4 regions of the Staphylococcus sp. GDH8C109P genome follow, and region 2 is predicted to be linked to each of the others. Evidence: predicted binding sites of a transcription regulator. Region 2 holds the regulator's gene; each other region holds the start of a gene.

Region 1 (7,725 bases), on a different contig from region 2:
CCGAATGCCGGTAGGATAACGATATAAACTTCGGGGTGCCCCCATACCCAGAAGAAGTTAGCCCATAACATTGGCATACCGCCATTTGCGACTGTAAAGAATGCAGTATCGAAGATTCTATCTGTTGTGAACAGTGCTAAAGCTACTGTCAATACTGGGAAAGCCAAAATAACGATTAATGCTGTAATGAAAGTAGTAACCGTGAACATTGGCATTTCCATAAATTTCATCGTAGGTGATTTACATCTAAGTATTGTTACAAAGAAGTTAATACCAGTCATTAGGGTACCTATACCAGAAATCTGTATCGCGATTAGGTAGTAGTTAACCCCAGGTCCTGGACTGAATTCTCCTGCAAGCGGTGCATAGTTAGTCCAGCCAGCTGCAGGTGAGCCTCCGATTATAAATGATAAGTTGAATAACAACATACCAGAGAAAAATAACCAGAAACTTACGTTATTTAATACAGGGAATGCAACGTCTCTTGCACCAATTTGAAGAGGTACAATAACATTCCATAAACCAAAAATGAAAGGCATTGCCATAAAGATAATCATTATTACGCCGTGCGTACTAAAGACTTCATTATAGTGGTTTCCTTCTAAGAATGTATTATCTGGAATTGCTAATTGTGTACGCATCATTAGGGCGTCAATACCACCACGTACGAACATTAATACAGCACAGATTAAATACATAGCACCAATTTTTTTATGGTCAATAGATGTGAACCATTCTCTGTATAGATATTTCCACAATTTAAAATAAGTAATTACTGCGATCACTGCGATGATAGCAAACGGTGCACCAATTTGTGCCATTGTAATCATCCAGTTACCTTGAACGAGTAATTGATCCCATGGGAAATTCATTAATGTCCACCTCCATGTTCATGGTCTTTTTTCTCAGCTTTAGATGCTTTTTCATCTTTAGCACCTTCTGAGATTTTTTCCATTTCGTCCATATTATGTGATTCTTCATCTTTGAATTCACTATTATATGGTTCATTATTGCCTAAAATCATAGCTTTCATACCATGACGTTCATAGTTTGCGTTTGTGATTTGTGGTTTACGTGCAGGTTTATTAGGTTTATCTAATACATCCGCTTTAATTTCCTCAGGTGTATTAAAGTTAGGATCTTTCTGTACGTAATTGAAACGATCATAAGCATGGAAAATATACTCAGGATCAGCTGCTGGATCAACAAACGCCATGTGCGTACCACTGAAAGTTAAGTTTTTATTTTCAGTAGTTGGTAAAAGTTGTTTATCAAAAGTATCTTGATCTAATTTCTTTTGACTTTGAGCATCTTTTACCCAATCCTCAAATTTATTTTGGCTTACTGAATTAACATCAAATGTTTGGCGAGCGAATCCTTCACCATTGAAGTTTGAGTTACGTCCTCGGAACGTACCTTCTTCACTAGCAGTTAATGTCCAATCCATTGTCATACCAGTCATCGCATATTTTTGGCCACCTAATTGTGGAATCCAGAAACTTGTCATCATATCCATTGATTGGAGTTTAAAGACAACAGGGCGATCTTTAGGTATTGTTAAGTGATTAACAGTTTCAATTTTTTCATCAGGATAACTGAAGAACCACTTATAACCAGCGCTTGTTGCATAAACAACAAGTGGATCGTCTTGTTTTTCTGGTTTAGCTTCATACATGTAAAGTGATTTTACAGTAGGAATAGCTAAAGCGATAACGATAATCACCGGAATGATAAACCAAATTGTTTCCATTAAAGCACTGTGATGCATCTTACCTGCTTCTTCTGTTTTGTGTAATCTATATTTATATAGAAACAGAGTGAACATGATAAGTACGGCGGCAATAATAACAAGCATGAAGATGATTGAATACATAATCAAGAACTTCGAGTCACTTGCTACCGGCCCTTTTGGGTTTAAAACTTCTACATTTGAACAACCACTAAGTATAATTAGTGAGCCAAAGAGTAGAAGCAAAGACTTAAATTTTGACACTTTTTTGACCTCCTAATACTACAATTGTAGGGCTTACCATCAATTTTAAGATATTACGCAATATTTACAAGTGTTTGTGTAAAAAAAATTATTGTAAAATTAAAAGAAACCCAACAAACTCAACGTCTGACGGGCTTTCAAAGATTTGTTAAAATTATGTGTACATTTTGTGAAAAGTGTCATATTTTAGACGATAGGATAAATTCACACCAAATATTGATTATTTGGTGTGAATTTCATCGTGACATATGTATTCATAAATTATTTTATTTTACTTCAATATATCTTACTGATTTATTCATTGCACCTTCTGAATCTTCCACTGTATATTCAACTTTGTATTTTCCTTCTTTTTCTGTATTTATATTTCCATTCACTGAAATTTTGTGCGTCAAGTCACCATCTTCTTTGTCATAAGCACGGACACCATTTAATAAATTATAATTATTTCCTTTATCAATGATTATATCGTTTGTTCCTTTTAATTCAGGTACTGCATTTTCTGTAGCTTCTGCACTTAAGTTAGGTGAAACAAGTGTTGCAGATACACCGAGAGCTGATAATGACTGTATTAATTTATTCATAACGTTAACCTCCGTATGAGCGTCATTTATTTTTATCTTAAATACACTATATTTTATTTTGAATGAAATTACATCGTACTATAGTCTTAATATAACGTAATAGTGTAAATTGAGTGATAATTTTTTGAAAAAATTCAGTTAATTGTAATATTTTTTGATAAGCATAATAGCAATTAAACAAAATTGAGTGATAATCGAAGAAAACTGCATGAATGTATGTATTAAAACGGATGGATTATTTTAGCACATTATTTAAAAGCAGATATGGTGGGGGGAGAAATCTAATTTTATTAACAATAGATTGTTGACTCATCTCGGTAAAGATGACGAGAATCAAAAAATATAAAATGATTACTTGAGCTGCAGGTCAGGTATAAGTATTACTAACTCAATAAATTGAGAAGTGGTACTTTAATTTTTAGTTCAGTTATCTACTGACAATATGAATGCATCTGGGACGAATTAATGAGGTTCTCACACAATTTTTATAATAGGCCTTATTTTCATACAGTGAAATAATAGGCATCTTTTACAATTAAACCAAATGATTTGAATGAAATAAGTGAGATTAAAAATAATTTTTAAGATACAAGTTATATAGGAAAGTTAATGAATAAATGTGTTGCACCATTTCATAAAAAATAAACGTCAACTTCTATTGTAACTTTCTAGAAATTGACGTTTATTTACTTAGTAGTTAAAGATAAGATGTCTCAACTTTGTTCATTTTTTGAAATATGTTTCTTGAAACAATCATGTTATTCAATGCCTCTACGCATTTTTTCTGCCATAAGAGTATTGTTTAATACCATTGTGATCGTCATTGGACCTACGCCACCAGGCACAGGTGTAATAGCTCCAGCAATTTCTTTAACTTCATCATAGGCAATATCACCTTTTAATTTGCCGTTTTCGTCAGGTGTATTACCTACGTCAATGACAACTGCGCCTTCTTTAACATCATCTTTAGTAACAAGACCAGGACGTCCGACAGCACTAACGATAATGTCAGCATTTTTTAAATGTTGATGCATATCTTTAGTTCTTGAATGCAAAATCGTAACTGACGCGTTTTTTTGTAATAATAGTTTTGAAACTGGTTGACCTACAATATGACTTCTACCTATGACAACAGCATCTTTACCTTCTAAATCAATGTCAGCATGATTTAGTAACTCCATGATACCAAGTGGTGTACAAGGTACAAATGTTTGTTGGTCAATATATAATTTACCTATATTTTCAGGATGAAATCCATCAACATCTTTAGCAGGATTAATCGATTCTAAAACTTTTTGTTCACTTACTTGATCTGGTAGCGGAACTTGAACTAATATACCACTCACACTATCATCTTCATTTAAGCGTTGAAGTTCACTTAATACTTTATCTTCACTAGCACTTTCATCTAAATGTACGATTTCAGAAATCATACCGATTTTTTCTGCAGCTTTCTTTTTTGAATTCACATAACTTTTACTTGCTCCATCATTACCTACTAATATTACTGATAATTTTGGTGTGTAACCCTTAGTTTGTAAAGCCTCGACTTGATCTTTTAGACCTTGTCTATAATCCTTTGCGATTTGTTTACCGTCTAAAATTTTTGCGACCATGAAAAAATCCTCCTCCAATGTATGAACTTTACTTAACTTTAACATAATTACTACCATGTTTTTCAATCAAAAGACGAAAATTTAACGTTTTTTTTGTGTTAAAGTTCGATTTTTGATTGAAAAAGCGATTTTTAGTTGTTATGCTATATCTGTAATATACATCTAATAGTCATAACATTTCAAATTTCTGAAAGGGTGTTCATTTTGAAAGTGGTAGTCATAATGGGTAGTTCTTCCGATTGGGAGACTATGAAAGAAAGTTGTCAAATGTTAGAACAACTAGACATACCGTATGAAAAGAAAGTTGTTTCTGCACATCGTACGCCTCAATTAATGTATGAATTTGCTAAAGGAGCCAGAGATGATGGATATGATGTCATTATTGCTGGCGCTGGTGGTGCTGCACACTTACCAGGTATGGTTGCATCAATGACGACATTACCAGTAATTGGTGTACCTATAGAATCTAAAAGCTTAAAAGGATTAGACTCTCTCCTATCTATTGTCCAAATGCCAGGTGGTATTCCTGTGGCTACAACAGCTATAGGGAAATCTGGGGCGAAAAATGCGGGAATACTTGCTGCCAGAATGCTCAGCATTGGTAATAAAGTAGTCCAAAAGAATTTGGAAAATTATGAAAAATCATTGGTTGAGAAAGTGAGTGAGATGCAACATGAACTTCAATAAACTATCATTTGGATCAACGATTGGAATTATTGGTGGTGGGCAATTAGGTAAAATGATGGCACAATCTGCTCAGAAAATGGGTTTTAAAGTTATTGTGTTAGATCCCGATGAAAATTGTCCGTGCCAACATGTAGCACATCAGTTTATAAATGCAAACTATGATGACGAACAATCACTTGTTCAACTAGGTGAATTATCCGACGTTATTACATATGAATTTGAAAATATTTCTGCGAATCAATTACAAACTTTAGTTTCCAAATATAATATTCCTCAAGGTTACCAAGCTATACAACTATTACAAGATAGATTAATTGAAAAACAGACATTGCAAAATGCCGGAACTCAAGTAGCACCATTCGTGAAGTTATCCGATACAGGCGGTTTATCTCAAGCTGTAGAAAATCTTGATTTTCCATTTATGATAAAAACAAGATTTGGTGGATATGACGGAAAAGGGCAAGTACTTATTACAAATGAAGCAGATTTGGATAATGCCAAAACATTAATTAATAAACAAGAATGTGTTGCTGAAAAATTTTTAGAATTACAAAAAGAAGTTTCTTTAACAGTAACCATTGGTAACGATAATCAAATCACGTATTTTCCATTACAAGAGAATGAACATCAAAACCAAATATTATTTAAGACAGTTGTACCTGCTCGTGTAGAACCACAAATTGAACAAATGGCACGCAAAGAAGTTGAGAAGATTATCAAACATATTCATTTTGTGGGCACGTTCACGGTGGAGTTTTTCATCGATGCAAGCAATCAATTGTTTGTGAATGAAATTGCACCTAGACCTCATAACTCTGGACATTATTCAATCGAAGCATGTGATTATTCGCAATTTGATACACATATATTAGCAGTTACAGGTCATCGGTTACCAGAAAAAATTGAATTATTAAAACCTAGTGTAATGATGAATTTATTAGGAAGAGATTTAGATTTATTGGAACATAAATTCGATGCTCATCCTGAATGGCATGTCCATATTTATGGCAAAATAAGCCGCAAGCCCGACCGAAAAATGGGTCACCTTACTATGCTTACAAATCATGTAGAACAAACAGAACAAACATTACTAAATCATTTTGAAGGGAGACATAGCTAATGTCTTTGTTATATGAAGGAAAAGCGAAAAGAATTTTTTCTACGGCGCAATCGGATGTACTTCGAATTGAGTATAAGGATGAAGTCACTGCCGGCAATGGAGCGAAAAAAGATTTTATAGAAGGTAAAGGTCGTTTAAATAATCAAATTACTTCTAGAATTTTTAGTTTTATTCAAGAACGTGATATTGATAGTCACTTTATCGAGCAACTATCAGAAACTGAACAACTTGTGAAATCTGTGGAAATTATACCATTAGAAGTGGTAGTGAGAAACATCGCTGCGGGTTCTATAACAAAGAGATTAGGCTTTGATAAAGGACATACGTTTGAAAGTCCTTTAGTTGAATTCTTCTATAAAAACGATGATTTAAATGATCCTTTAATCACAGAAGATCACATACAGTTATTACATTTAGCTAGTAAAGAAGAAATTGAAAAATTAAAAGAGGCAGCAAAAACAATAAATACAGTGTTGATTGAATTAATGGATGGTATGGATTTACGACTTGTAGATTTCAAAATAGAATTTGGACGCAGTAAAGATGGTCAAATTCTATTAGCAGATGAAATTTCACCAGATACATGTCGTATTTGGGATAAATATAGTGATACAAATTTTGATAAAGATGTTTATCGTGAAGAAACGGGTTCAATCATAGAAACTTATCAAACTTTTCTTAATAAATTGGAGGAACTATAAAATGAAAACAATTGAATTGCATATCACATTACAACCACAAGTATTAGATACACAAGGACAAGCTTTAAATCGCGCAGTACATGACCTAGGATACACACAAGTAAATGATATACGTGTTGGTAAATTATTGTACATGACAGTTGATGAAGCGACTGATGCTGCACTTCACAATGTCGTTACTACTTTAAGTGAAAGACTATTTGCAAATACAGTTATTGAGGAATATAGCTATAAAGTATTGGAAGAAGGGGAGAAAGCATAATGAAATTTGCAGTGCTAAAATTCCCAGGATCTAATTGTGATAGAGATATGTATAATGCAGCATTGAAATCCGGCGTAGAAGCAGAATATGTAGACTATAGAAATACATCTTTAGAAGGTTTTGATGGCGTGTTAATACCTGGTGGTTTTTCTTTTGGTGACTACTTACGTTCAGGTGCGATGGCAAGTGTTGCACCTATCACTGAAGAAGTTAAACGTTTCGCGAATGAAGGAAAACCAGTATTAGGTGTTTGTAACGGATTTCAAATTCTCACAGAGATAGGTTTACTTCCAGGCGCTTTATTGCATAATGATTCACATTTATTTGTAAGCCGAAATGAGCTATTAAAAGTTGTAAATAACCAAACACCCTATACCAAATTATATGAAGAAAATGAAACAGTAATATATCCTGTAGCGCATGGTGAAGGTCATTACTATTGTACATCAGAAATGTATGACAGATTAGTAGAAAACAATCAAATCATATTAAAGTATAAGGATAATCCTAATGGTTCATACAATGATATTGCAGGTATTGTCAATGAAAATGGAAATGTTTGTGGCATGATGCCGCATCCCGAACGCGCAATGGACGCTTTATTAGGAACTGATAGTGGCGTTAAATTATTTGAAGCAATGGTAAATAGTTGGAGGGAACAAAATGTCTAAGTTTATTGAACCAAGTGTGGAAGAAATTAAGTTAGAAAAGCTATATAAAGATATGGGGTTATCGGAGTCAGAATACGATAAAGTATGTGAA
Region 2 (7,725 bases):
AGATCATTTGAATTTTGAAGTTATAGGTGAAACTAGAGATGATGCTGTTGGTGAAGCCTATGATAAAGTCGCAAGAACGATTGGCTTAGGTTATCCAGGTGGGCCACAAGTTGATCAATTAGCAGCAAATGGTCATGATTGTTACAACTTCCCAAGAGTTTGGTTAGAAGCAAATAGTTACGATTTTAGTTTTAGCGGATTGAAAAGTGCAGTGATAAATAAATTGCATAATTTACGACAAAAAGGGTCTGAAATAAAACCTGAAGATGTTGCAGCAAGTTTTCAAAATAGTGTTGTAGAAGTTTTAGTTGGAAAAGCAATGTCAGCTTGTGAAGCTTATGATGTGAAACAGTTAATCGTAGCTGGTGGTGTCGCAAGTAATAAAGGTTTAAGAGCAGCGCTTAATAATGCATGTAAGGATAAAGATATCAATTTGCGTATACCAAGCCCAAACCTTTGTACTGATAATGCTGCTATGATTGGTGCTGCAGCACATTATTTATATCAAGCAGGGTTAGTTGGAGATATGTCATTAAATGGATTTAATGATATGGATATTGAACAATTTTCATTAAATAATTAAATTTGGTATTGTAAATACTTAAATACTTAAATACGTAATAATATATCATAGTGTAGTTTTAACTTAGTATTATAATGTACTTAAAATGTACACAAAGTATATAATTACTAATATTGGAGTAGGAATTTTAAATCAAACAGTTGTTTGATGTATGTTTCTACTTCTTTTTTTGAAATTTACTACTATGACTTTCAGAAAAATATAAAGGATTGATTTTATAAATTTAATCAAGCTCAAATGTTTAAATATTAAAAATGGGGTATATATTTTAATATATAGTCATACTATATAGAATAATGTAAATAAGCATTACATTATTAGGAGGCGGCTTATAAATGAAATCAGTTCAGTATTTTAATTTTGAAAATAGTTTAGCAGCATTAGACTTTTATGAAAAAAATTTAGGTGCCACAGATATTCAACGTATTGGTGGTGACCATGAAATGTTTACAGATATGCCAGAAGAATTCCAAGTAGATAAAAACTTTACAATGAATGCCTCATTTAAAGTCTTAGGTGAAACATTTTATTGCAGTGACACATGGAAAAATAAAAAAATCGATAATAGTGGTGCGATTGTAACATTTACATTCGATCACAATAATGAAGTGGATAAACAACAGGCTATTGATTTTTTTAATAATGCCATAGCAGCTGGATGTGAAGAGGCAATGCCGTTAGGTAAAACGGAATGGTCAGAATTATATGGTATGTTTAATGATCCTTTTGGTGTTACTTGGATGATTAATGCTGAATAAAATATTTAAACTAAATAAAGGAACAATGAAGTAAATGTAAACTTCATTGTTCCTTTTTCTACATTCATAAGCGCTTTTATGATTACTTTATTAAGTTTAAGATTTCAAAGACTTAAGTGGAAGATGCTTTGGCTCGCGTATATACTTGATTAGGGAATTTTAAGATTCTTAATAATTCAATCGCATTTCTTGTATCTGCTTTTCCAGCTTTAATTTTATAATCAAAAGCAATCTCATTTTCATAGATAATCTCATTAAAATGAAAGTTTTTGAAATTGTCTTCTAATAACGTGGCTAATTCAATATCATGAGTCGCAGCTATGATTTCGTAATTTTGGCTGTTACTTAAATAATTTAACACGGATTCAGAAGCAGCGATACGTTCAGTTGTATTAGTTCCTTTAAATATTTCGTCTATAAAGCAATAAATTTTATCATCTGTTTTTAAATCAAATAATCGCTTAATAGATTTGATTTCTGTCATAAAATAACTATCACCAGACAAGATATCATCTTGGTTCACCATAGAAGTGAAAATTAAACCAGGTTTATACTTGAAGTAATTTGCAGTAACTGTATTTATCGTTTGAGCTAATAAAAGATTTAAGGCAATTGCTTTCATAAAAGTTGATTTTCCTGACGCGTTTGATCCAGTTAATAATATATGGCTATTGACTTCTAAATCATTAGAAATAGCATCGACAAGCAATGGGTGCGTAAGTGCTTCAAATTCTACTGAATCATCATTACTTGCTTGGGGCAATGCATATTGTGATAGTGTTTCTCTCCACAATGCTACCGCATAATGATTGTCTATGCTTCCTATATATTCATAACAAGCCATAACTTCAGATTCATATTTTTTAAAGCTATGTTGTATTAAATGAAAGATATGATAGTCCAACATAAATATAGCTTTAAATAAAAATGCAAATATCATAGAATCTTCTGCTGTATTTACTCTTCCTAGAAGACCACTTAGCCTACGAGCAGCTTTAAAATGATTAAAGTCAACATCTATGGAAGGCGCACCATCTATTTTATGAATTGCGTAAGCCTTTTTAATAACATTTGATGTATAAAATAAAGAATTTAAATCTTGATCAAACGTTTTTCTTAGTATGCCACTCAAAATCATATTAAATATAGCAGTCAATATAGTTAAAAGTATACCGAATTCAGGTTTTAAAAATGTAACTAGCAAAAAGACTAACGGAAAATATGTAGCCAACATAAAAAAATGATTACGTTTTACTGTAGTCAATTGATCAGGGAACGTGGGATAAATCGCTTTACCTATTTTAGCAAGGTGAGTTGATATTTTCAGACGAAAAAATTCATCATTTTTAAATTTTTGAATTAAAGCTTGATTATGAATCGTAAACATCTTTCTTAAGGTTGCATACAAGCGCATTTCGCCAATTGCAGAAAAATTAAAGTTCATGTTGTCGAAAAGGGCATTTAAATTCAAATCAGCGTAAGTTTTATCATCTATAAGATTTGTTTCATCAAATTGGTGTTTGTATGTATCGAATTGATAACTATACCTATGATTAGGTCGAACAAAAGATTCTAAAGGTTTTCTAAGTGACCATAAAGGTTTGATATCATGATTTAATTTTTTATTGGCAATGATTGTCGTGATAATAAATAAAATTGTTGTTCCGATTATTAATGCAATTAGGAACCAAAATATAGGATACATAAGTTTCACCTCATACTTAATTAATATGTTTTATTATGTCATGAAATAAATGGATTCACAAATAGCTGATTATGTTAAGTGGTGATATATGTCAATAGAGAACGTGCGTACTTATCAACAATTAGTGTATAACTTGTTGATAAGTCGTGGGCAAATATGTGGATATACATTGTTTTCTGAATATTCAACAGTTTAAAAGTTACATTTTACTTGTGGATAAATGGGATAACTTTGTGGATAGCTTTGATGATAGGGTTAAAGCTGTGAATAGTTAAGGTATAAAATAATAATAAAAAGTACGAAAAATGATTTTTCCATTTTTCGTACTTATCGTTAAAATTAGTATTAAATTAACTTTTCTTGTAATTCTGCCCATTTTGACATGACTTGTTCTAATGCTTGTTCGCTGTTTTCTTTCTCTTTGGCTAAACGATTTGCTTCCTCTGGATCACTATATATATCTGGTAAAGTTAACAATTCATTAATTTCATTAATTTTAGTTTCAAAATTATCTATCTCGGTTTCGCATTCATCAATTTGGCGTTCAATTTGACGTTGTTCGCGTTTTTGAAGTTTTTGATCAATATAATTATCGTTTTGAGTCACCATCGGTTTTGTCTGATGTGAAGCTTCATATTCTTTTTTAGCTTGAATCGCTTCGTTTTCTTCTTTCTTCTCTATAAAATATTGATAATTACCTAAATACATTGTGCCACCATGAGTGTCTAAATCATAAACTTTGTTTGCAAGTTGATTAATAAAATAACGGTCGTGTGAAACAAATAAAATCGTTCCTTCAAAGTTATCCAATGCCTGTTCTAACATTTCTTTTGAATCTATATCAAGATGATTTGTAGGTTCATCTAAAATAAGTACATTGTTACGTTCAAGCATTAACAAAGCCAATTGTAATCTAGCTTTTTCACCACCAGAAAGGTCATTAATGATTTTTTTTACATCTTCTTGTACAAATAAAAATCGACCTAATACTGCACGTATGTCTTTCTCGTTCATTGAAGGGTATTGGTCCCAAAGATAATCTAATATTGTTTTACTAGATTTAAATTCAGCTTGTTTTTGGTCATAGTAACCGATTTTTAAATTTGCACCAGTAGTAATTTCACCGTTTAATTTTGGTTGAATACCTGCAACTGTCTTGATTAAAGTAGATTTACCGATACCGTTAGGCCCAATAATAGCGATATGGTCTCCTTTAGTTACTTCAATGTTGATACCTTTGGTAATTGTCTCTTCATAACCAATTTCTAAATCTTTGATATGAAAAACATCATTACCTGTATTTCGATCAAAATCAAATTGGATATTAGCACTTTTAGCATCAACCATTGGTTTATTGATTCTTTCCATTTTTTCCAGCATTTTCCTACGGCTTTTTGCCATACCAGTAGTTGAAGCCCGCGCTATATTTTTATCAACAAATGTTTCTAAGCGTTTAATTTCATCTTGTTGACGTTCATATTCTTGCATGCGTTTTTCATAATACTTATCTCTTTTTTCAATAAATTGTTTATAATTACCTATATAATGTTGCACATCTCCAAGTGCAACATCATAGATTTGATTTACTATTTTATCTAAAAAATATCTGTCGTGGCTAATGATAACAATAGCCCCTTTAAAATAGTTTAAATAACTTTCTAACCATTGTGTTGTTTCCATATCTAAATGGTTAGTTGGTTCATCTAGCAATAATAAATCAGGCTCACTTAATAACATTTGGGCTAATGAAAGCCTCGTTTTTTGACCGCCACTAAAGTCATTAATAGGGCGATTGAAATCTGGTTCAGTGAAATTTAGACCGTGGAGCACCGTTTTTATCTTACTTTCATATTGATATCCATCTTGTTGTTCGAATTCATTGGATAAGTATTCATATCGATCAATATGATTTTTATATACATCTGTATCATATTCATTTGCATGCTGTGCTAACCAATCTGTTTCTATTTTCATTTCAGATTCAAGTTTTTTCATATTTTCAAAAGGTTTGGACATTTCTTCAATCACGGTTTGGTTTGTGTTGAGTGTCATTTGTTGTGTTAAATAACCAAGTTTTAAATTTTTACTTTTTGAAATATGACCACTATCATAACTCTCGACGCCAGCGATAATTTTCATCAATGTAGATTTACCAGCTCCGTTACGCCCAACGATACCGATACGTTCGCCAGTTTTAACTTCAAAATTGACATTGTTAAAAATATCTTCTCCGTCGAATGATTTTGTAATGTCGTTTAATTGTAATAATATCATCCGTTTTTGCACCTCTCTATTCATTATCATTCTACCGTATTCTGCGTATTGTTAAAACTACCAGTGTTTATTTTTATAATGTATTAATGTATAATGTTGAAGTAATTATAAGATTAATTAGAGATTATAGTATAGGAGGACAAGATCTTGGCTAACCAAAGCGAAAAGATTCCTCGTGCCACGTTAAAACGGTTACCGTTATATTATAGATTCGTCAATACTTTGAAATCTAAAGGGATAGACAGAGTTAATTCTAAAACAATTAGTGAAGGTTTGAACATTGATTCTGCAACAATTCGTCGTGATTTTTCTTATTTTGGTGAATTAGGCAAAAAAGGGTATGGCTATAATATTGATAGCTTGTTACATTTTTTTAAAAATGAGATAAGTGAAAATGATGAAATTAAAATAGCCATCGTAGGTGTAGGGAACCTAGGTAAAGCATTACTAACATATAATTTTTCTATTCATGATGAAATGACTATCACAGAAGCGTTCGATATTCGTGATGATGTAATAGGAACACAAATAGGCAATGTGGTTGTAAGCCCATTTTCAAAAATCACTGATGTATTAAAGCAAGAACAAATTGATGTCGTGATATTAACAACACCTGAAAACGCAGCACAACAAGTTGCAGATACTTTAGTTGAAGCAGGAATTAAAGGTATTCTAAATTTCACACCAACACGTGTTTATACGCCGTCAGATGTACAAGTTCATCACATTGATTTAGGGATTGAATTACAGTCTTTACTTTTCTTTATGAAAAATTACAGTAATAAACAATAATTTTTAAATATTAACTTTGTAGAGATACAAACATTTTTGATGTTTAGTTGTCTCTACAAAGTTTTTTTATTGTTCACTAGCTCCGCTTCATCTTATACATATACATATGAAAAGGCATTAAAACATAAAGGTTGAAATTTTAGTACAAATCTAATATGATAATTCTTATTGATTTTATCGGAAAGAGGTAATGTTATGACGTGGTTAATAATCAGTGGCTTAATCGTAGGTGGACTTTTGGGATTTGTCATGCAACGTACACGATTTTGTCTTGCTGGTGGATTTCGGGATATGTATATTCAAAAAAGTAATAAAATGTTTTATGCCTTGTTAATAGCAATCTCAGTGCAAAGTATCGGATTGTTAATTCTAACTTCGACAGGGTTAGTAGAAATACCAGAGTCAACATATCCAATCATAGGTACGGTTATTGGCTCATTTATTTTTGGTATTGGAATTATATTAGCTGGTGGTTGTGCAACTGGTACATGGTATAGAGCTGGAGAGGATTAATTGGTAGTTGGATTGCACTTATTGCATATGCATTTACATCAGCTGCTACTAAATTTGGTTTATTATTACCTTTAATGGATGGTATCAACAAACCTACTAATGTAAATACAAGTATGGCTCAAACAACTGGTATTCCAACATGGGTATGGGTCGCGTTATTAACAATTATAACGGTTATATTTGTTGTTAAAACGTTACGTAAACCGAAGCCTAAATTTGCGGTACCAAAATTAAAACAAAAGTTTACGGGGATTCGTTATTATTTATTTGAAAAAAAATACCATCCCTTTGTTGCAGCAATTGCAGTTGGACTAATTGCATTATTGGCTTGGCCAGTGAGTGAATCTACTGGCAGAATGTACGGTTTAGGAATTACAACGCCTTCTGCTAATATCGTTCAATTTTTTGTAACTGGTGATCTTCAACTTTTAGATTGGGGTGTATTCCTTGTTTTAGGTATCTTTGTTGGTTCTTATATTGCAGCAAAAGGAGCTAGAGAATTTAAGTGGAGACTACCTGATAAAAAGACAATCCGTAATAGTGTTATTGGTGGCGTATGCATGGGATTTGGTGCATCAGTAGCAGGTGGTTGTTCTATCGGAAATGGTTTAGTTGAAACAGCTACAATGTCTTGGAAAGGCTGGATTGCGCTTGCATCAATGATACTAGGTGCTTGGTTTATGAGTTATTTCATATTTATTAAGCCGATGAAAAAAGCACAAAAGTCTACAAGTCAAACAGTCTCAGCACAAACACAAACGACATAAATTTTATTTTTAGGAGGATTTCATTATGGTATATGAATTAGGTACAGTAGGTATGGTTTGTCCTTTTCCTTTAATTGAAGCACAAAAGAAAATGACTACTTTAGAGAATGGTGACGAATTAAAAATTGATTTCGATTGTACTCAAGCAACTGAAGCAATTCCAAATTGGGCAGCTGAAGAAGGTTACCCAGTTATCAATTATGAACAACTTGATGATGCTTCATGGACAATCACTGTTCAGAAAGCTTAATGTTATATTAAAAATATTATTTTATTATATACTACTCAATGAGAGAAAGTCCGAGACATATTCTATGATGTTTCGGGCTTTAT
Region 3 (7,725 bases), on a different contig from region 2:
TTTAAAGATTCAGGCCAATCTAAGTCATCTAAATCTTCAAGTAATCTGTCTGCATATTCAGTAATTCTAAGCACCCATTGTTTCATCGGTCTTCTATAAACAGGGTGTCCGCCACGTTCAGAAACACCGTCGACAACTTCTTCATTTGACAATACAGTACCTAAGGCAGGACACCAGTTCACTGCTACTTCATCTATATAAGCAAGACCCTTATTATATAATTGGATAAATATCCATTGTGTCCATTTATAATATTCTGGGTCTGTTGTATTAACTTCTCGATCCCAATCATAACTAAATCCCAACTCTTTAATTTGACGTTTAAACGTTTGGATATTTTGTTTCGTGAATTCACGAGGATCATTCCCTGTATCTAGCGCATATTGTTCAGCTGGTAAACCAAATGCGTCCCACCCCATAGGATGTAATACATTATACCCTTGCATACGTTTGTATCTTGAAATAATATCAGTAGCTGTATAACCCTCAGGATGTCCTACATGTAATCCTGCTCCAGATGGGTAAGGGAACATATCAAGTGCATAAAACTTTTTTTGGCCTAAATTATCTTCGGTTTTAAATGTTTTATAGTCTTCCCAATAATCTTGCCATTTTTTTTCAACTTCATTATGATTGTAATTCACTTCATTTCCTCCTGTTCAATAATAAAAAGACACCTCAAACTATTATATAATAGGGACGATTTTTCACCGCGGTACCACCCTGTTTCACTTAATGTGCGCTCATTTTAATTAATAGTAAGAGATGTCATTCATTCATTTTAAGTCCTGGTAAGTTCACTAGATGCTTTACGCTAAGTTCCACCAACCTTAGCTCTCTGTGGAAAAGCTTTCAAGTTACTACTCCTATACTCTTCTTATGATATTTGAAAAAGCCCTTTATTTCAAGTAGAAAGTTGATTTTAAGCTTCATCTTAATGCATATATAAATTTATTAAACTAATACGTAAAAATATTGTTAATTCAATAAGTATCACTTGCTAAATTAACAATATTTATCCTTTTTTCATATAACAACAATTATCTGGATTTAAAACTTAATTAAATCTACTATTGTTGACTACGATATTGACACATTTTTATGCTAAATATCTTTTGGTAATTTGTGGTCATAGAATGTTAAAAATATGAGTGATAAAACTAACAATGAAATCATGCTTAAAAACATAATTTGCATGTTAAACATATCAACAACTACGCCGCCAATAAGTGGCCCGAATGCTTTACCTACTGTCGCTGCAGAATTTACATAACCTTGAAATGAACCTTCTTTCCCATTAGGCGCAAGTTGATTTGCGATAGTTGGAACAGCTGGCCAAACAAACATTTCTCCCAATGTTAATATAATCATACCTACCATAAAGACAGAAAATTGTTCTGCAAAACTTGTGACAAAAAAAGATATGATAAAAATACCTATTCCAACATACATTTGATGTTTCAGATTACCTTTTAATAATCTGATTATCGGAATGATTAATGGTTGTGCTACTAATATCATGATACCATTGACAGTCCATAATAAACTGTATTGGCTCATAGAGATATTTAACTCTTGTGTAAATGAAGCTATTGTACTTTCCCATTGAATATAAGCAATCCAGCAAATACTAAACATAACGCATAACAATGTTAATGCGATGAATTGAGGTCTATAAGCTTTATCTAATAAACTCATGGCATCATTTGATTTTACTTTAACGTCCAATTTAATATTAAATTGACTAATTGCCACTATGCCAAATGCAATATACATGAGCAAATTAGCAATAAATATATAATTAAAGCTTAATTCCGCCACAAAACCACCAGAAGCTGCGCCAATCGCCACTCCTAGATTTTGAGCTAAATATATTGCATTAAAAGTTTGTCTGCCACCCTGTGGCCAAATTGCACCGGCTAGTGCATAAATTGCTGGTACAATCATGCCGCCACCAAAGCCAAGACAAACTAACCAAACTGCATACCATGGCCATCCGTGAAAAAAATTCAATAAAGTCGTACTACTTAAGCAGATCACTGTACCAATCATAATTGTCCGATAGCCACCCAATTTATCAAATAGATTACCACCTAGTAAATTTCCAATGACCATGCCAAATGAATTAATCATCAAAACTAACCCTGCCATAGTTAAACTTTTATCTAATTCTTCATTCATGTATATTGTATTTAATGGCCATAAAAAACTTGAGCCTGTGATATTTAATGCCATACCAATCACCAACCACCACACTGATTTTGGCATATTCATAACCATAAGCTCCTTTCTTTTTTTAAATTTCTGTTTTTACTCTAAACACTATATCATTAAAATATGTTAAAATCTTTAACTAGAATGAATTTAGAAAGGAAAATGTTATATGGGACAATTCTTCCCTTACGCATTCGAGAATAAACGATATCATACTTGGAATTATCATTTAAAAAATAAATTTGGACAAAAAATCTTTAAAGTTGCAATTGACGGAGGATTTGATTGTCCAAATAGAGATGGCACAGTTGCACATGGCGGCTGTACATTTTGTTCTGCAGCAGGAAGTGGAGATTTTGCAGGAAATCGTGTAGATCCGATAGATGTTCAATTTCAACAAATCAAAGATAGAATGCATGAAAAATGGCATGAAGGTCAGTATATTGCTTATTTCCAAGCATTTACTAATACACATGCACCAGTTGAAGTATTAAGAGAAAAATACGAAACTGCATTAAAAGAACCTGGCGTTGTCGGATTATCTATTGGAACGCGTCCTGATTGCTTACCGGATGATGTTGTAGAATATTTAGCTGAATTAAATGAACGTACTTATTTATGGGTTGAATTAGGTCTACAGACAGTACACCAAAAAACTTCAGATTTAATCAATCGTGCACATGACATGAAAACGTATTATGAAGGAGTGGCCAAGCTACGTAAACATAATATAAATGTCTGTACACATATTATAAATGGGCTTCCTGAAGAAGATTATGACATGATGATGGAAACAGCTAAAGAAGTAGCACAAATGGACGTCCAAGGTATTAAAATACACTTGTTGCATCTCCTTAAAGGTACACCAATGGTAAAACAATACGAAAAAGGTATGCTAGAATTCATGTCACAAGATGATTATACAAAATTAGTTTGTGATCAGCTAGAAATTTTACCAAAAGAAATGATTGTCCATCGAATTACTGGTGACGGTCCGATTGACTTAATGGTTGGACCAATGTGGAGTGTCAACAAATGGGAAGTGCTTAATGAAATTGATGAGGAATTAGCACGAAGAAATTCTTATCAAGGAAAATACTATGAAACGACGGTTAAATCATGAAACTAGAACGTATTTTACCATTTTCCAAAACGCTACTACTACAACACATCAACAAGGATAGTATTGTTATTGATGCCACTTGTGGTAATGGTAATGATACCGAATTTCTAGCACAACAAGTACCAAATGGTAAAGTCTACGCTTTTGATATTCAAGAAATTGCAATTCAAAATACGAGCAACAAGACAGACGCATTTAAAAATGTACACTTAATTCAAGATAGTCATGCTAAAGTAAAGCAATATATACAAAGTAACGAAATTGGAAAAATTGATGCAGCCATTTTTAATTTGGGGTATTTACCTAAAGGTGACAAATCAATTGTAACAAATGCTAATAGCACATTAGCAGCGATAGACGAAATATTTGATATATTAACGACAGAAGGCATTATAGTACTAGTGATATATCATGGTCATGATGAAGGCAAAATCGAACGCGATGCATTATTAAATTATTTACAACATTTTGACCAAAACAAAGCACACATATTACAATATCAATTTATTAATCAAAAAAACAATGCACCATTTATTTGTGCAATTGAAAAAAGATAATATATATATTAAAAATGCATCTCCTTATAAGCGGAGATGCATTTTTATTTTAGTATAGATAGTGATTACCTATTACTATTTTGAGTCTAACTTATCATTTTGTAACTATAATTATTCCCTATAATTTTAAGATAGATGTAAGACTAGATTGTATAGTAGATGATTTTTCGTTTATTTCCGCTTTAAAACAATTTAAAAGTTCTTCCCTTTGATCTTTTAAATCCTCATTGAAATGTATAATTACTGTACGTTCGTCATTAACGGGTCTTTCTTTAATAATCCATGCTTTTTCAACTAAATCGTTATACGTTCTTGTACGTTTATATGATTTAATTTTCACATAATTATCCATTTCTTTAAGCGTCATTGATCCTTCTTCCCAAAGTGTTAAAAGAATTAATATTTCTTCTTTTGACATTTTATATTGTTTCTGTACTTTTCCAAAGATGTCTTCAATATCTTTAAGTACATGTTCCAATCTAAGGACACTATCTACCATATCAGCAATTGTCTTCCCCATAGAAATATCCCCCAATCATAATATAAAGTTAAACATGTAAAATTAATTTACCAAAAAATCATTCAAAGCAAAATTTATTCATATCAGAATAAATTTTGATATTTTCAATAAAATTAATCTTATATACAGTTTAAAATTAAATTATGAATTATGCAATTAGTTGTTTGATTTTATTTTGCATATCTTTCAAAATTATGGCAGAATTTTCAAACTTTTCACTTTCTTCACTATTTAATTGCGTTTCATATACTTTAATTGCACCATTTCTATTAATTAATGTTGGAACTCCAATATAAATATCATGTTGATTATATTCGCCTTCTAAGTAACTAGAAACTGGTAATACTACATTTTGGTTTTTTAAAATTGCTTGTGTTATACGAACCAAGCCCATTGCTATACCATAATAAGTTGCACCTTTTGATTGGATAATATCATATGCAGCATCTCTTGTGTTTGTAAATATTTCATCTATTCTATGTTCTTTATCAGGGTTATCTTTCAATGCATGGTATATTGGTTGACCAGCAATATTAGCTTGTGACCAAACCGCTAATTCAGAATCGCCATGTTCACCAATAATTTGTGCATCCACACTCCAAGGTGACACACCAAGTTCTTGTGCTAGTTCGTATTTAAATCGTGCAGTATCTAGTATCGTACCAGATCCAATAACTTGTGATTTTGGTAGACCTGAAACTTTTTGTGTTACATATGATAATACATCTACTGGATTAGTTGCTATAAGAAAAATACCATTAAATCCTGTGTTCATAATTTTTGTGACAATATCTTTAAATATGTTTGTGTTTTTTTCTACTAAATCTAATCTAGTTTCACCAGGCTTTTGGGCAGCTCCTGCAGTAATAACAATTAAATCAGCATTACCACAATCATGATAATTACCAGCTTTTACTTTAACAGGTGAATCACCATATGGTGCGCTATGATTTAAATCTGCAACATCGCCTTTAACTTTTGCTTCATCTAAATCAATAATCACTAATTCATCAGCTAAGCCTTGTGCAACTAATGCAAATGCATAACTTGATCCAACTGCTCCATCACCTATTAAAACTACTTTATTCCCTTTTTCAAATTTCATGTTCAATCGCTCCTTTTATTTCAAACTAAATATTCCTAAAATTAAATGTGATTTTTTTCACAATATAAATATAACAATTATTATTTTAAAAATCAATGTTTATTGTGATTTTTTTCACATTATTCTTATTAAAAAAAAAGAGTGTAAATAAATTCAACGTTAAATTACATTTATACACTCTTTTTATAAGCAATTATTTTGTCATAATTTGAATAAATTGTATTTTAGTGAAATTACTTGATTCCATAAAACGATATTCATTATTTATTAAATGAACTATGACAGTTCATTTTCATCATGTACAATAAAGCCAATGTTACTAGCACTATTATTAAGAAATGCTAGAATATAACGCATTACTTCATCTCTTTCAGGTTCATTATGTATTTCATGATTTAACCCTTTCCAGGCTTTAAAATACAGTTCTTCTGTTGCAATTTTTTCTTTAATCAAATACATCGTAGAAATATCTGAAACTTTATCTTCAAGTCCATACATTAATAATAAAGGAAGTGGTTTAATATCTTTTAAATGTGTAACGGTCTCTTTCATGATTTCTATGACTTGTTTATACCAATGATAAGTAACTTTCTGCAGCATCAGTTGATCCTCTTTTGCTTCTTCAATCACTTCTTCATTTCGTGTTAAATCTTCAATTGTAATACCTATTTTAAACCTTGTATCTTTTGTTAATTTCCCGACATTCGATACGATTTTATCTTTTCTTGTTTTATTACTCTTATTAAATTCTAACAATGGAGAAATCAACATTAGTCCTTCTATAGGCACATCCACTTTTTCAAGTAAATTTAAAATGATAAGCCCACCAAGGCCCACACCTAAAACATATGTCGGCAATTTATACTCATTAGCAATTCTAATCCACTCAAGGACATGCTCATGATATACTTCAAAGTTTGCTATTTGTCCTTTATTCGCACGCGTCGTTTGACCTTGACCAGGCAAATCACCCATGATTACATGATAACCATTTCTACGTAGCATTGTTATAACATATGCATACCTACCTGTATGTTCGAGCATGTTATGGGCAATTACAATGACACCCTTAGCTTCATTTTCTGTTTCCCATTTCCACATATTCCATACTTCCCCTTCTACAATAATTTCAATAACTACATTGTATCAAAATATGATGTACTTTTTCCATTTTTAACGTATAAATATTACCGTTATATGTTACTTAAACGTTATCTTTAATGTTATATCTAAAGCGTGAGTCAATGTTATCGTGTAGTATATAATATTTAGTGTAATAAATTTTATTGTAAACGATTTCATTACCATTCGATTCATGCTACACTATTATTGAAAGAATAGCTATTAGCAGAATGGGAGGAATTAATATGCCAATTGTGAAAAATTTTTTTATAGGATTATCTAACAATCCTTTTTTAAATAAAACAGCTAAGGAAATAGGACCTATGTTCGGCGCTAAAAAAGTAGTCGCAGGGAATACTATTCCAGAATTAGTTGACACAATTGAACGTTTAAATAACAAAGGAATTACTGTCACAGTAGATTGTCTCGGTGAATTTGTTTTAAATGAAGGTGAAGCAATACAATCAAAAGATCAAATATTAGAAGTGATGTATGCTATCTACAATCATAATTTAGATGGTCACATGTCTATCAAAATCAGCCAATTAGGTTCTGAATTTGACCTTGATCTTGCTTATCGCAATTTACGTGAAATATTACTTAAAGCTAATGAATTTGGTAATATGCATATTAATATAGACACTGAAAAATATGATAGCTTATTTGATATTACTCAAGTTTTAGACCGATTAAAAGGCGAATTTAAAAATGTGGGAACTGTTATACAAGGATATCTATATAAAGCGGATGCACTCGTTGATAAATATCCAGAATTACGATTACGTATGGTTAAAGGTGCATACAAAGAAAATGAAAACATCGCTTATCAAACTAAAGAAGAAATTGACGATAATTACATACGCTTAATTAAAAAGCGACTGTTAAATGCGAAAAATGTTACTTCTATTGCTACACATGATGATGCTATCATTACACATATTAAACAATTCATTAAAGACAACAATATTGAAAAGGATAGCTATGAATTTCAAATGCTATATGGTTTCCGCTCAGAATTAGCAGAATCATTAGCGAGAGAAGGCAACCATTTCTGTATCTATGTGCCATATGGTGATGATTGGTT
Region 4 (7,725 bases), on a different contig from region 2:
TATATTAACTATGGTAATTACATGGAATTAAAGTTATTAAACAAACTTGATGATGACCAATTAGATTTAGAATTTTTACAAGATAATGGGTTAAAAGGTAATGTTCAAGGTCCTATGACTTTAAAGGAACCTTTAAAAAGTTATATACAAAAAGTCTTGAAAACGAATATTTTAAATTTAGATAATGAGTTAGAAAACACTGAATATGTCGAAGGTAAACCATATGTACAGTACGGTATTAAATATGAAAGAAATCAGGCATTAAGAAATGAAGCTATTAAAATTCATGGAACTACATGTAAAGTATGTGGATTTGATTTTAAAGCTAAGTATGGCGATTTAGGTGAGGGTTTTATTGAAATTCATCATTTAAAACCAATGTTTTCAATAAAAAGAGAAATAAAAGTAAATCCACAAAAAGATTTAGTCCCACTATGTTCTAATTGCCATAAAATGATTCATAGAAATACTAAACAACCTTTAACGATTAAAGAATTAACCAAAATAGTTAATTATAATAGCAAATAATTTAATATTTTATAAACTATCATTCAACCCTCTTAATTTATTAGGAGTTTTTTTGCATTTGTGCTTTCAAACGTGTGATATACTTTGTTTGTTGAAATATAGAGTATCTATAGATAGGGTGATTGAGTATGAAATTCACTGAAGTGGAAGTTATCGAACATCTTGTAAAGGCATATAAAGAAGCAGGAAAGCCTACTTACCCCCATGAAAATTTATATCGAGGACGTAATCATAGTATTTCAGGTATTGGAGAAGACTTGCTGGGTGCTTATTTGATTAGTAGATTGGAAAGTGTCCAAATATTTATTGATCAACCTTTATCTATGATTGATAAATCTTTAAGTACAAGATATCCGGATTTATTAATTTGTGAAGATAATGAAATTAAAAATATACTAGAAGTTAAAATGGACTTAGGATATCAAAGAAAAGATTTTATAGATTATTGCCGAAAGAAAGAAGAATGGATTTCAAATATCGTAGGAAAACAGTGTGTATTGTCTAGAAAGAGAGAAGACAGAATTCCTATGAATATAGCTGATGATATTAGATTTCATGTTGTGATTTACAGTGAAAACAATGGACCGAAGCGGTTTGATGAAGAAATCATGCCTATCGTTAATGAAACATGTCCACATATTGAAGTATATGTCCTAACAAGCGGTCAACACCCTAATTTAGCAAATGTTAATCTTGAAGGTATTAATATTAATAAAGATGAATTTGAAAGATTAGTAAATGCGTTATAAAAAAATAGAGCATCCTCCACGTTATGGGGGTGCTCTGTTTTTTATTGAAAAGTATCAAGTTAATTAATTTAATATGCTTAATAAGTTCTACCTTGACCTTTTTCTCTAGCTTCTGTTTGATCTCTTATGTACTCAATACATACTGGATTTTCTGTTAATTCATCAACTGTATTAGTTTAATCAGAAGACGTGTCTACTTTGTAAGCTTCTAAGAACTTATTATATGATATAGTGTTTGAGTCTTGTTGTTCTTCTATAAATTTCTGTAGTTATTTTTCAAAAACCGCATCATTAACTGATAAGCAGAGCCCTACCACAAATAAAACTAAAAATCATATTGTGTGATATATACTTCTTAAAAATACTTATATTTTATAAGTCATGGAGAGTAAAATAAAATGACAATATTTACGATAGGCCATTATAATTATACGCTTGATACATTTCTAAAGATGTTAGAACAAGCGAAGATAACAAAAATTATTGATGTGAGATCATTTCCAAATAGTAAAAACAATCCACAGTATAATCGAAATGAGTTCTCTGTTTGGTTAAAAGAACATAATGTAAAATACAAACACATTTCATTGCTAGGTGGAAGAAGCAAACGTTCAAATATAGTTGGAGAAAATTTGAATGCTGGGTGGCAAAATCAATCATTTCACAATTATGCAGATTATACTTTGACTAAAAATTTTAAAGAAGGTATCAATATATTGATGAAAGAGAAAGAAAATCATATGGTTGCTTTGTTATGTGCAGAACGTCATCCTTCACGATGTCATCGTTTGATTATTAGTAATTGGCTAGAGTTGCATAATGAAAAAGTCGTTCATATTATTGTAAATAATAATGATAAAGTAGCGCTAATACCGCATGAATTAGGGCAGTGGGGAGCTTTACCTATTATTGAATATGACGGAGAAGTTGTATATCCAACTACAACAGAGTAATTTTATATAAATAATCCAAATTTAATATTAACAAAGCAAGCTACCATTTTTTAAATGTTAAACTATCATTAACTATAATAAAAAGGTTAAGTATAAATATACTTAACCTTGATTGGTAAATTTATAAAAATTTAGTTTGTTTTTAATTTTTTTAAATATTTTAAACCTAAAGCAAAAAGTGTGTAACCTATAAATATTTGAGACATTACTTTAATTAAATTGTTATTTTTAACGAGTATATTTGAAATTAAATTACTTATTAAATACAGCACAAATACTTTAATATATCTTTGATTGATTTTCATATTTGATAACTCCCTTTAAACTTCGACACTTAATCTCGGCACAAATGTTTCATAATGAACGTGGTTCATATCATGATCTAGAGCTTTTAATGCATCTATAATGGAGTGTAAAAAGCTCGTTCCACCACAGATATAAATTTCAGGGTCATTTATTAAGTAGTTTTTTAGATTATCAGAATTGAAGTAGCCATGTTTACTTTTCAGATGTGTCTCTAATTTTGCACTAACGTTGTTATGAGCAATCATTTCAAAATCTTCTTTAAAAGGTAAGTGTGCCTCATCACTTCCAACCTGTATCATTTGTGATTCAAGGCCTTCTGAAGAGGCTTGATTAAACATCGCAACCAAAGGCGTTACTCCAATTCCAGACCCTATGAATAGTTTTGGATGACTTGTATCTTCTAAAACAAAGCCACCGACAGGTGCAGCCAAATTAATCATATCACCTTCATTGACTTCATCGTGTAAAATGGTTGAAACTTCTCCTTCGTATTCGTCAGTTGTATCCCGTTTAACACCAAAAGTTAAATGATTTTCATCACCAGAAGTAATTGAATAGTGACGTTTAGCTCGATAAGGTAGTTTTTCACTAGAAAGATCTACAGTAATATATTGTCCAGGTTTAAATTGGCTTAAATCATACTCTGAAGATTCAATTGTAAATGATTTAACATCTTGAGACTCTTGTTTGATTTTAGAAACTTTAAAAGGTTTAAAGCCAATCCATAACATTTGATCATATATGCTTTTTTCAATCTGTATAAATGCATCTGCAAGCTCTCCATAAGCTTTAACCCATGTTTGGATGATAGGATCATTATCTTCTAATCCTGTAACATCTTGTATTGCTTTGATTAAACATATTTAATAATTCAGGATGAGCTTTGAACATTTTAGGATAAAAAATTGAAGTAATTTCTACACCCTTTTCTTGTAATAGAGGTACGGTTTGTTGAATAATATCTTTTTCTTCTTTCGTAAGCATCAAATTCCTCCTTTTGTTCTTTAATTCCATTGAACCACTAAAATAAATACAATTCAATAAACTATTGGCTTAAATTGTGAAAATTTTAGCAATTTTCATACTTTTAAAACAAACATGTAAAATTTTGTTTTGAATAGAGTTGCTTACAATAACAATAAGGTGTAGCATTACATTATAAGGAGATAATATAAGCATATATGATAGGGGGAACGTTAAATGGCAGGTCCTAGTTTGAAAAAGTCCGAAAGTCATAATTCTATTCATGAAGCTTCTTTAAATGAAGCTAGAGAGATTACAGCAGTGCTAAAAAAAACGATGAATCAAAGAAACAAAGCTTTAGAAATTGCATATGTCTTATTAGAACATTGGGAAGCAAGAGTTCTTGCTCATGCTGATGTTGAAGAAGAAGGATTGTATCCTGAATTAGCAGGAAATGATCCTTCTCAAATAAAAATTATGCATAGACTTCAAAGAGATCATGACTTATTAAGAGAATTAGCAAAACAAATTAAATCAGCGTTAAAAAATGAGGAAATGAATCATGAGGTATTGGTAAAATTTTATACCATGATAGAAGTGGATGATTTACACAATGAAGATGAAGAAGCTTGGGTTGCGAGTAAGGAGAAGGGATAAAATGATACAAAAAAAGGAAAAACCATTAAGATTTGTTAATGAAGATATATATAACTTAATGGTGAATGAATTGGAAAAGAATAATATACATTTTTTTGACGTTGATGCTACTGCAATTGTAGATGGGGATAATTTAGAAATTTCTATCCGTTATGGTGAAACATTTAAACATGGTACAAGTTGTTATTTTAAGAAACAAGCGCTTGAAGCGCCATATAATGATATATTGAATTTTTTTAAATATACAACAGCAGCATGTCATCGAATATTTATTTCAGAATATTTCAAAATGATAATGCCATAATGAATATGGGGGGATTATATGTTTTCAATGGAAAATGAAGCAATGCTTATAGAGGATAGAGAAGACTTAATAGGTATTTTGCGTATGAGATTTGGCTCAATTTCTGGTGAAATGATAGAGAAAATCTATAATATTAACGACAATAATACAATTGAACGACTCATCTTAGTTGCTGCAAATGCACCAACATTTGAAATTTTTATTGAAGAACTAAAAGAGGGTAACGGAGCATTTAAAATTACAGGTGAAAGATTTAATCCGATTTCTAAGAGTGATGGGGAGATGTCTTGATGGATAAAAAGCATAATAAATTACTACATAAACTTAAACATTTAAAACGTGGAAATTTAATAAACAATAATTGGACTGAAGAAAGTCCTAGACCTCGCGATTGGGAAAGTATTTATCGAAATCGTTGGCAACATGATAAAGTAGTACGTTCGACACACGGTGTTAATTGTACTGGATCTTGTAGTTGGAAAATTTACGTGAAAGACGGTATTGTCACTCAAGAAACACAACAAATTGATTACCCTTCTACAGGAGACGATTTTCCACAATATGAACCTCGTGGTTGTCCTAGGGGAGCAAGCTATTCATGGTATACATATAGTCCAACTAGAGTTAAATATCCATATATTCGTAAAGACTTATATGAATTATGGGAAAACGAACTTGAAGAAGTACAAAACCCAGTTCAAGCTTGGGAAAATATTGTCAGTGATAAGAAAAAAAAGCAGAAATATATTAAAGCACGCGGAAAAGGCGGTTTTATAAGAGGAAATTGGAAGAGTATTTGTCAAATGATAGCTGCTTCATCTATTTATACTATAAAAAAATATGGTCCAGATCGTATTGCTGGATTTTCACCTATTCCAGCTATGTCAATGATAAGTTACGCAGGAGGGACTCGATTTTTATCTTTAATTGGTGGAACAATTATTAGTTTTTATGACTGGTATGCTGATTTACCTCCTGCTTCTCCTCAAGTGTGGGGCGATCAAACTGATGTTCCAGAAAGTGCAGATTGGTATAATTCTAAATATTTCATCATATGGGGGACAAATTTACCACAAACAAGAACGCCTGACGCACATTTTATGGTTGAATCTCGCTATGCAGGTACTAAAGTTGTTGGTGTTAGTCCTGATTACGCTGAATATGAAAAATTTGCTGATATGTGGTTACCAGCAAAAGAAGGCACAGATGGTGCGCTTGCTATGGCAATGACACATGTTATTTTGAAAGAATTCTATGTTGATAGAGAAGTACCTTATTTTACTCAATATGTAAAACAATACACAGATTTGCCATTTCTTGTTCAATTGAAAGATAAAAACGGTAGTCTGAGAGCTGACAATTTCTTGAGGGCTGCTGATTTATCCAATGAATATAGCTTAGGAGATTGGAAAACAGTAGTGTGGGATGAAAATATACAAAAACCTGTTGTTCCAATTGGTAGTGCAGGTCACCATTGGGATGGAAAACAAAATTGGAATTTAGAATTAGAAGATGAATCAGGGAATGCAATTAATCCTATGCTTAGTTTTATAGATATATCTGACAACATAGATTCAGTTGATTTCCCACATTTTGCAACAAAAGATAATTCATCAATAACGCATAAAGTACCAACTAAAGTAATTAAAGATAAGAATGGTAATGATATTTTAGTGACTACGGTGTATGATTTGATGATGGCTCATACAAGTGTAGACCGAGGTTTAGATGAAAATACACATGTTACTTATGATGATTCTACTGTACCTTATACACCAGCATGGCAAGAAGGAATTACTGGTGTAAAAAAAGAACATGTGATTCAAGTAGCTCGTGAGTTTGCACAAACTGCTGAACTTACCAAAGGTAAGGCTATGATAGCGATGGGTGGAGGTACAAACCATTGGTATCATAGTGATCAAATTTATAGAGCAATACTTAATATTATTATGCTGTGTGGTACAGAAGGTGTTAATGGAGGTGGTTGGGCTCATTATGTTGGTCAAGAAAAAGTAAGACCTTCGGAAGGATTTGCTCAAGTCGCCTTCGCCAATGATTGGAAAGGTACACCTAGACATATGAATGGTACTTCGTATTTTTACTTTGCAACAGATCAATTCAGATATGAATCTGATGAAGATCAAGATAATTTTGATTGGGGTGGAAAATTTAGTAATATGCACCCTGCAGATTTTAATGCGTTATCTGTGAGATTAGGGTGGTTACCTGGATATCCACAACTGACTGAGAATAGCTTAGATGTAATTAGTGATGCAAGAAAACGAAATCTTGATGATGCTGAAGCTATTAATGATATCGCTAAACAACTAGCAGAAGGTGAATTAAATTGGGCTATAGAAAACCCAGATGATGAACGCACCTTCCCTAAAGTGTTTTTTAATTGGCGTTCAAATTTACTTGGAGATAGTGGTAAAGGGCACGAATACTTTGTGAAGCACATGATTGGCGGAGATGATTCAATCTTAACGGATACAAAAAATTCGTGGCAACCAAAAAATATTAACTTAAATGATACCCCAGCAGAGGGTAAAGTTGATTTATTAATAAGTATGGATTTCCGTATGACAAGCTCAGGGTTATTTTCTGATATTGTATTACCTGCAGCTACTTGGTATGAGAAAAATGACTTAAGTTCAACGGATATGCATCCATTTGTTCATCCATTTAACCAAGCTATTACACCACCTTGGGAAACGAAGAGTGATTGGGATGCTTTTAGAGAGATTGCAAGAACATTTTCAGAATTAGCTAAAGATTATTTACCTAAGAGTGAAGATTTAGTTATGCAACCACTTGGACATGATACTAAGTCAGAATTGGCACAGCCATATGGAAAAGTTAAAGACTGGAGAAAAGGTGAAGTGGAAGCTATTCCAGGACAAACGATGCCAAATTTTGCGATTGTAGAAAGAGATTATCCAAACCTTTATGATATGTGGTCAACAATAGGCCCAAATTTAAAAAAAGGATACGGTACCAAAGGTGTAAAAATACCGGGTCAACCGGTGTATGATGAACTGCTCAAAAGACTTGGAAAAGCGGATAGGGAAAATATAGGTAAAGGCCACCCTGATATGAGAACAGCAAAACAAGCTTGTAATGCGATTCTACTTATGTCAGGTGCTACAAATGGTAAACGCGCTGTAGAAGGTTGGAAGTCATTAAAAGAAACGACAGGCAAAGATTTTGAATTTGTTTCAAAAGGTCGTGAAGAAGAAGATTTAACATTAGATGATATTACTGT

Evidence for each region. Region 2 encodes Rex, which represses fermentation and respiration genes when NADH is low (regulators of the CRP and FNR family bind a similar motif). Its sites were predicted from a motif close to TTGTGAAATATTTCACAA; they were not measured.
Region 1: a site for Rex is predicted at 2,161-2,178, ahead of qoxA (cytochrome aa3 quinol oxidase subunit II). Genes of this name have one in related genera too.
Region 3: a site for Rex is predicted at 5,622-5,639, ahead of KA867_RS09110 (L-lactate dehydrogenase). Genes of this name have one in related genera too.
Region 4: a site for Rex is predicted at 3,595-3,612, ahead of KA867_RS08235 (hemerythrin domain-containing protein). Genes of this name have one in related genera too.

Annotation. Positions count from the first base shown of each region.
Region 1 covers NZ_JAESMX010000019.1:206,921-214,645, reverse strand. Annotated here, with positions in the region: gene qoxB (cytochrome aa3 quinol oxidase subunit I) at 1-872, opposite strand, end outside; gene qoxA (cytochrome aa3 quinol oxidase subunit II) at 872-1,993, opposite strand; gene KA867_RS10630 (immunoglobulin-like domain-containing protein) at 2,260-2,577, opposite strand; gene folD (bifunctional methylenetetrahydrofolate dehydrogenase/methenyltetrahydrofolate cyclohydrolase FolD) at 3,336-4,193, opposite strand; gene purE (5-(carboxyamino)imidazole ribonucleotide mutase) at 4,398-4,880, shown strand; gene purK (5-(carboxyamino)imidazole ribonucleotide synthase) at 4,867-6,000, shown strand; gene purC (phosphoribosylaminoimidazolesuccinocarboxamide synthase) at 6,000-6,701, shown strand; gene purS (phosphoribosylformylglycinamidine synthase subunit PurS) at 6,703-6,963, shown strand; gene purQ (phosphoribosylformylglycinamidine synthase I) at 6,963-7,634, shown strand; gene purL (phosphoribosylformylglycinamidine synthase subunit PurL) at 7,627-7,725, shown strand, end outside.
Region 2 covers NZ_JAESMX010000022.1:86,505-94,229, reverse strand. Annotated here, with positions in the region: gene tsaD (tRNA (adenosine(37)-N6)-threonylcarbamoyltransferase complex transferase subunit TsaD) at 1-583, shown strand, start outside; gene KA867_RS11735 (VOC family protein) at 919-1,341, shown strand; gene KA867_RS11730 (MutS-related protein) at 1,454-3,046, opposite strand; gene KA867_RS11725 (ABC-F family ATP-binding cassette domain-containing protein) at 3,392-5,320, opposite strand; gene KA867_RS11720 (redox-sensing transcriptional repressor Rex) at 5,468-6,112, shown strand; partial or broken gene KA867_RS11715 (YeeE/YedE family protein) at 6,308-7,392, shown strand; gene KA867_RS11710 (sulfurtransferase TusA family protein) at 7,418-7,642, shown strand.
Region 3 covers NZ_JAESMX010000015.1:122,269-129,993, forward strand. Annotated here, with positions in the region: gene leuS (leucine--tRNA ligase) at 1-644, opposite strand, end outside; T-box leader at 693-881, opposite strand; gene KA867_RS09090 (MDR family MFS transporter) at 1,105-2,274, opposite strand; gene mnmL (tRNA modification radical SAM protein MnmL/YtqA) at 2,384-3,337, shown strand; gene mnmM (tRNA 5-(aminomethyl)-2-thiouridylate-methyltransferase MnmM) at 3,334-3,894, shown strand; gene KA867_RS09105 (transcriptional regulator, SarA/Rot family) at 4,013-4,414, opposite strand; gene KA867_RS09110 (L-lactate dehydrogenase) at 4,563-5,519, opposite strand; gene KA867_RS09115 (alpha/beta fold hydrolase) at 5,796-6,620, opposite strand; gene KA867_RS09120 (proline dehydrogenase family protein) at 6,887-7,725, shown strand, end outside.
Region 4 covers NZ_JAESMX010000014.1:306,222-313,946, forward strand. Annotated here, with positions in the region: gene KA867_RS13435 (HNH endonuclease) at 1-528, shown strand, start outside; gene KA867_RS08215 (hypothetical protein) at 657-1,277, shown strand; gene KA867_RS08220 (DUF488 domain-containing protein) at 1,676-2,230, shown strand; gene KA867_RS08225 (hypothetical protein) at 2,362-2,535, opposite strand; partial or broken gene KA867_RS08230 (FAD-binding oxidoreductase) at 2,551-3,520, opposite strand; gene KA867_RS08235 (hemerythrin domain-containing protein) at 3,737-4,156, shown strand; gene KA867_RS08240 (hypothetical protein) at 4,158-4,460, shown strand; gene KA867_RS08245 (hypothetical protein) at 4,479-4,751, shown strand; gene KA867_RS08250 (nitrate reductase subunit alpha) at 4,751-7,725, shown strand, end outside.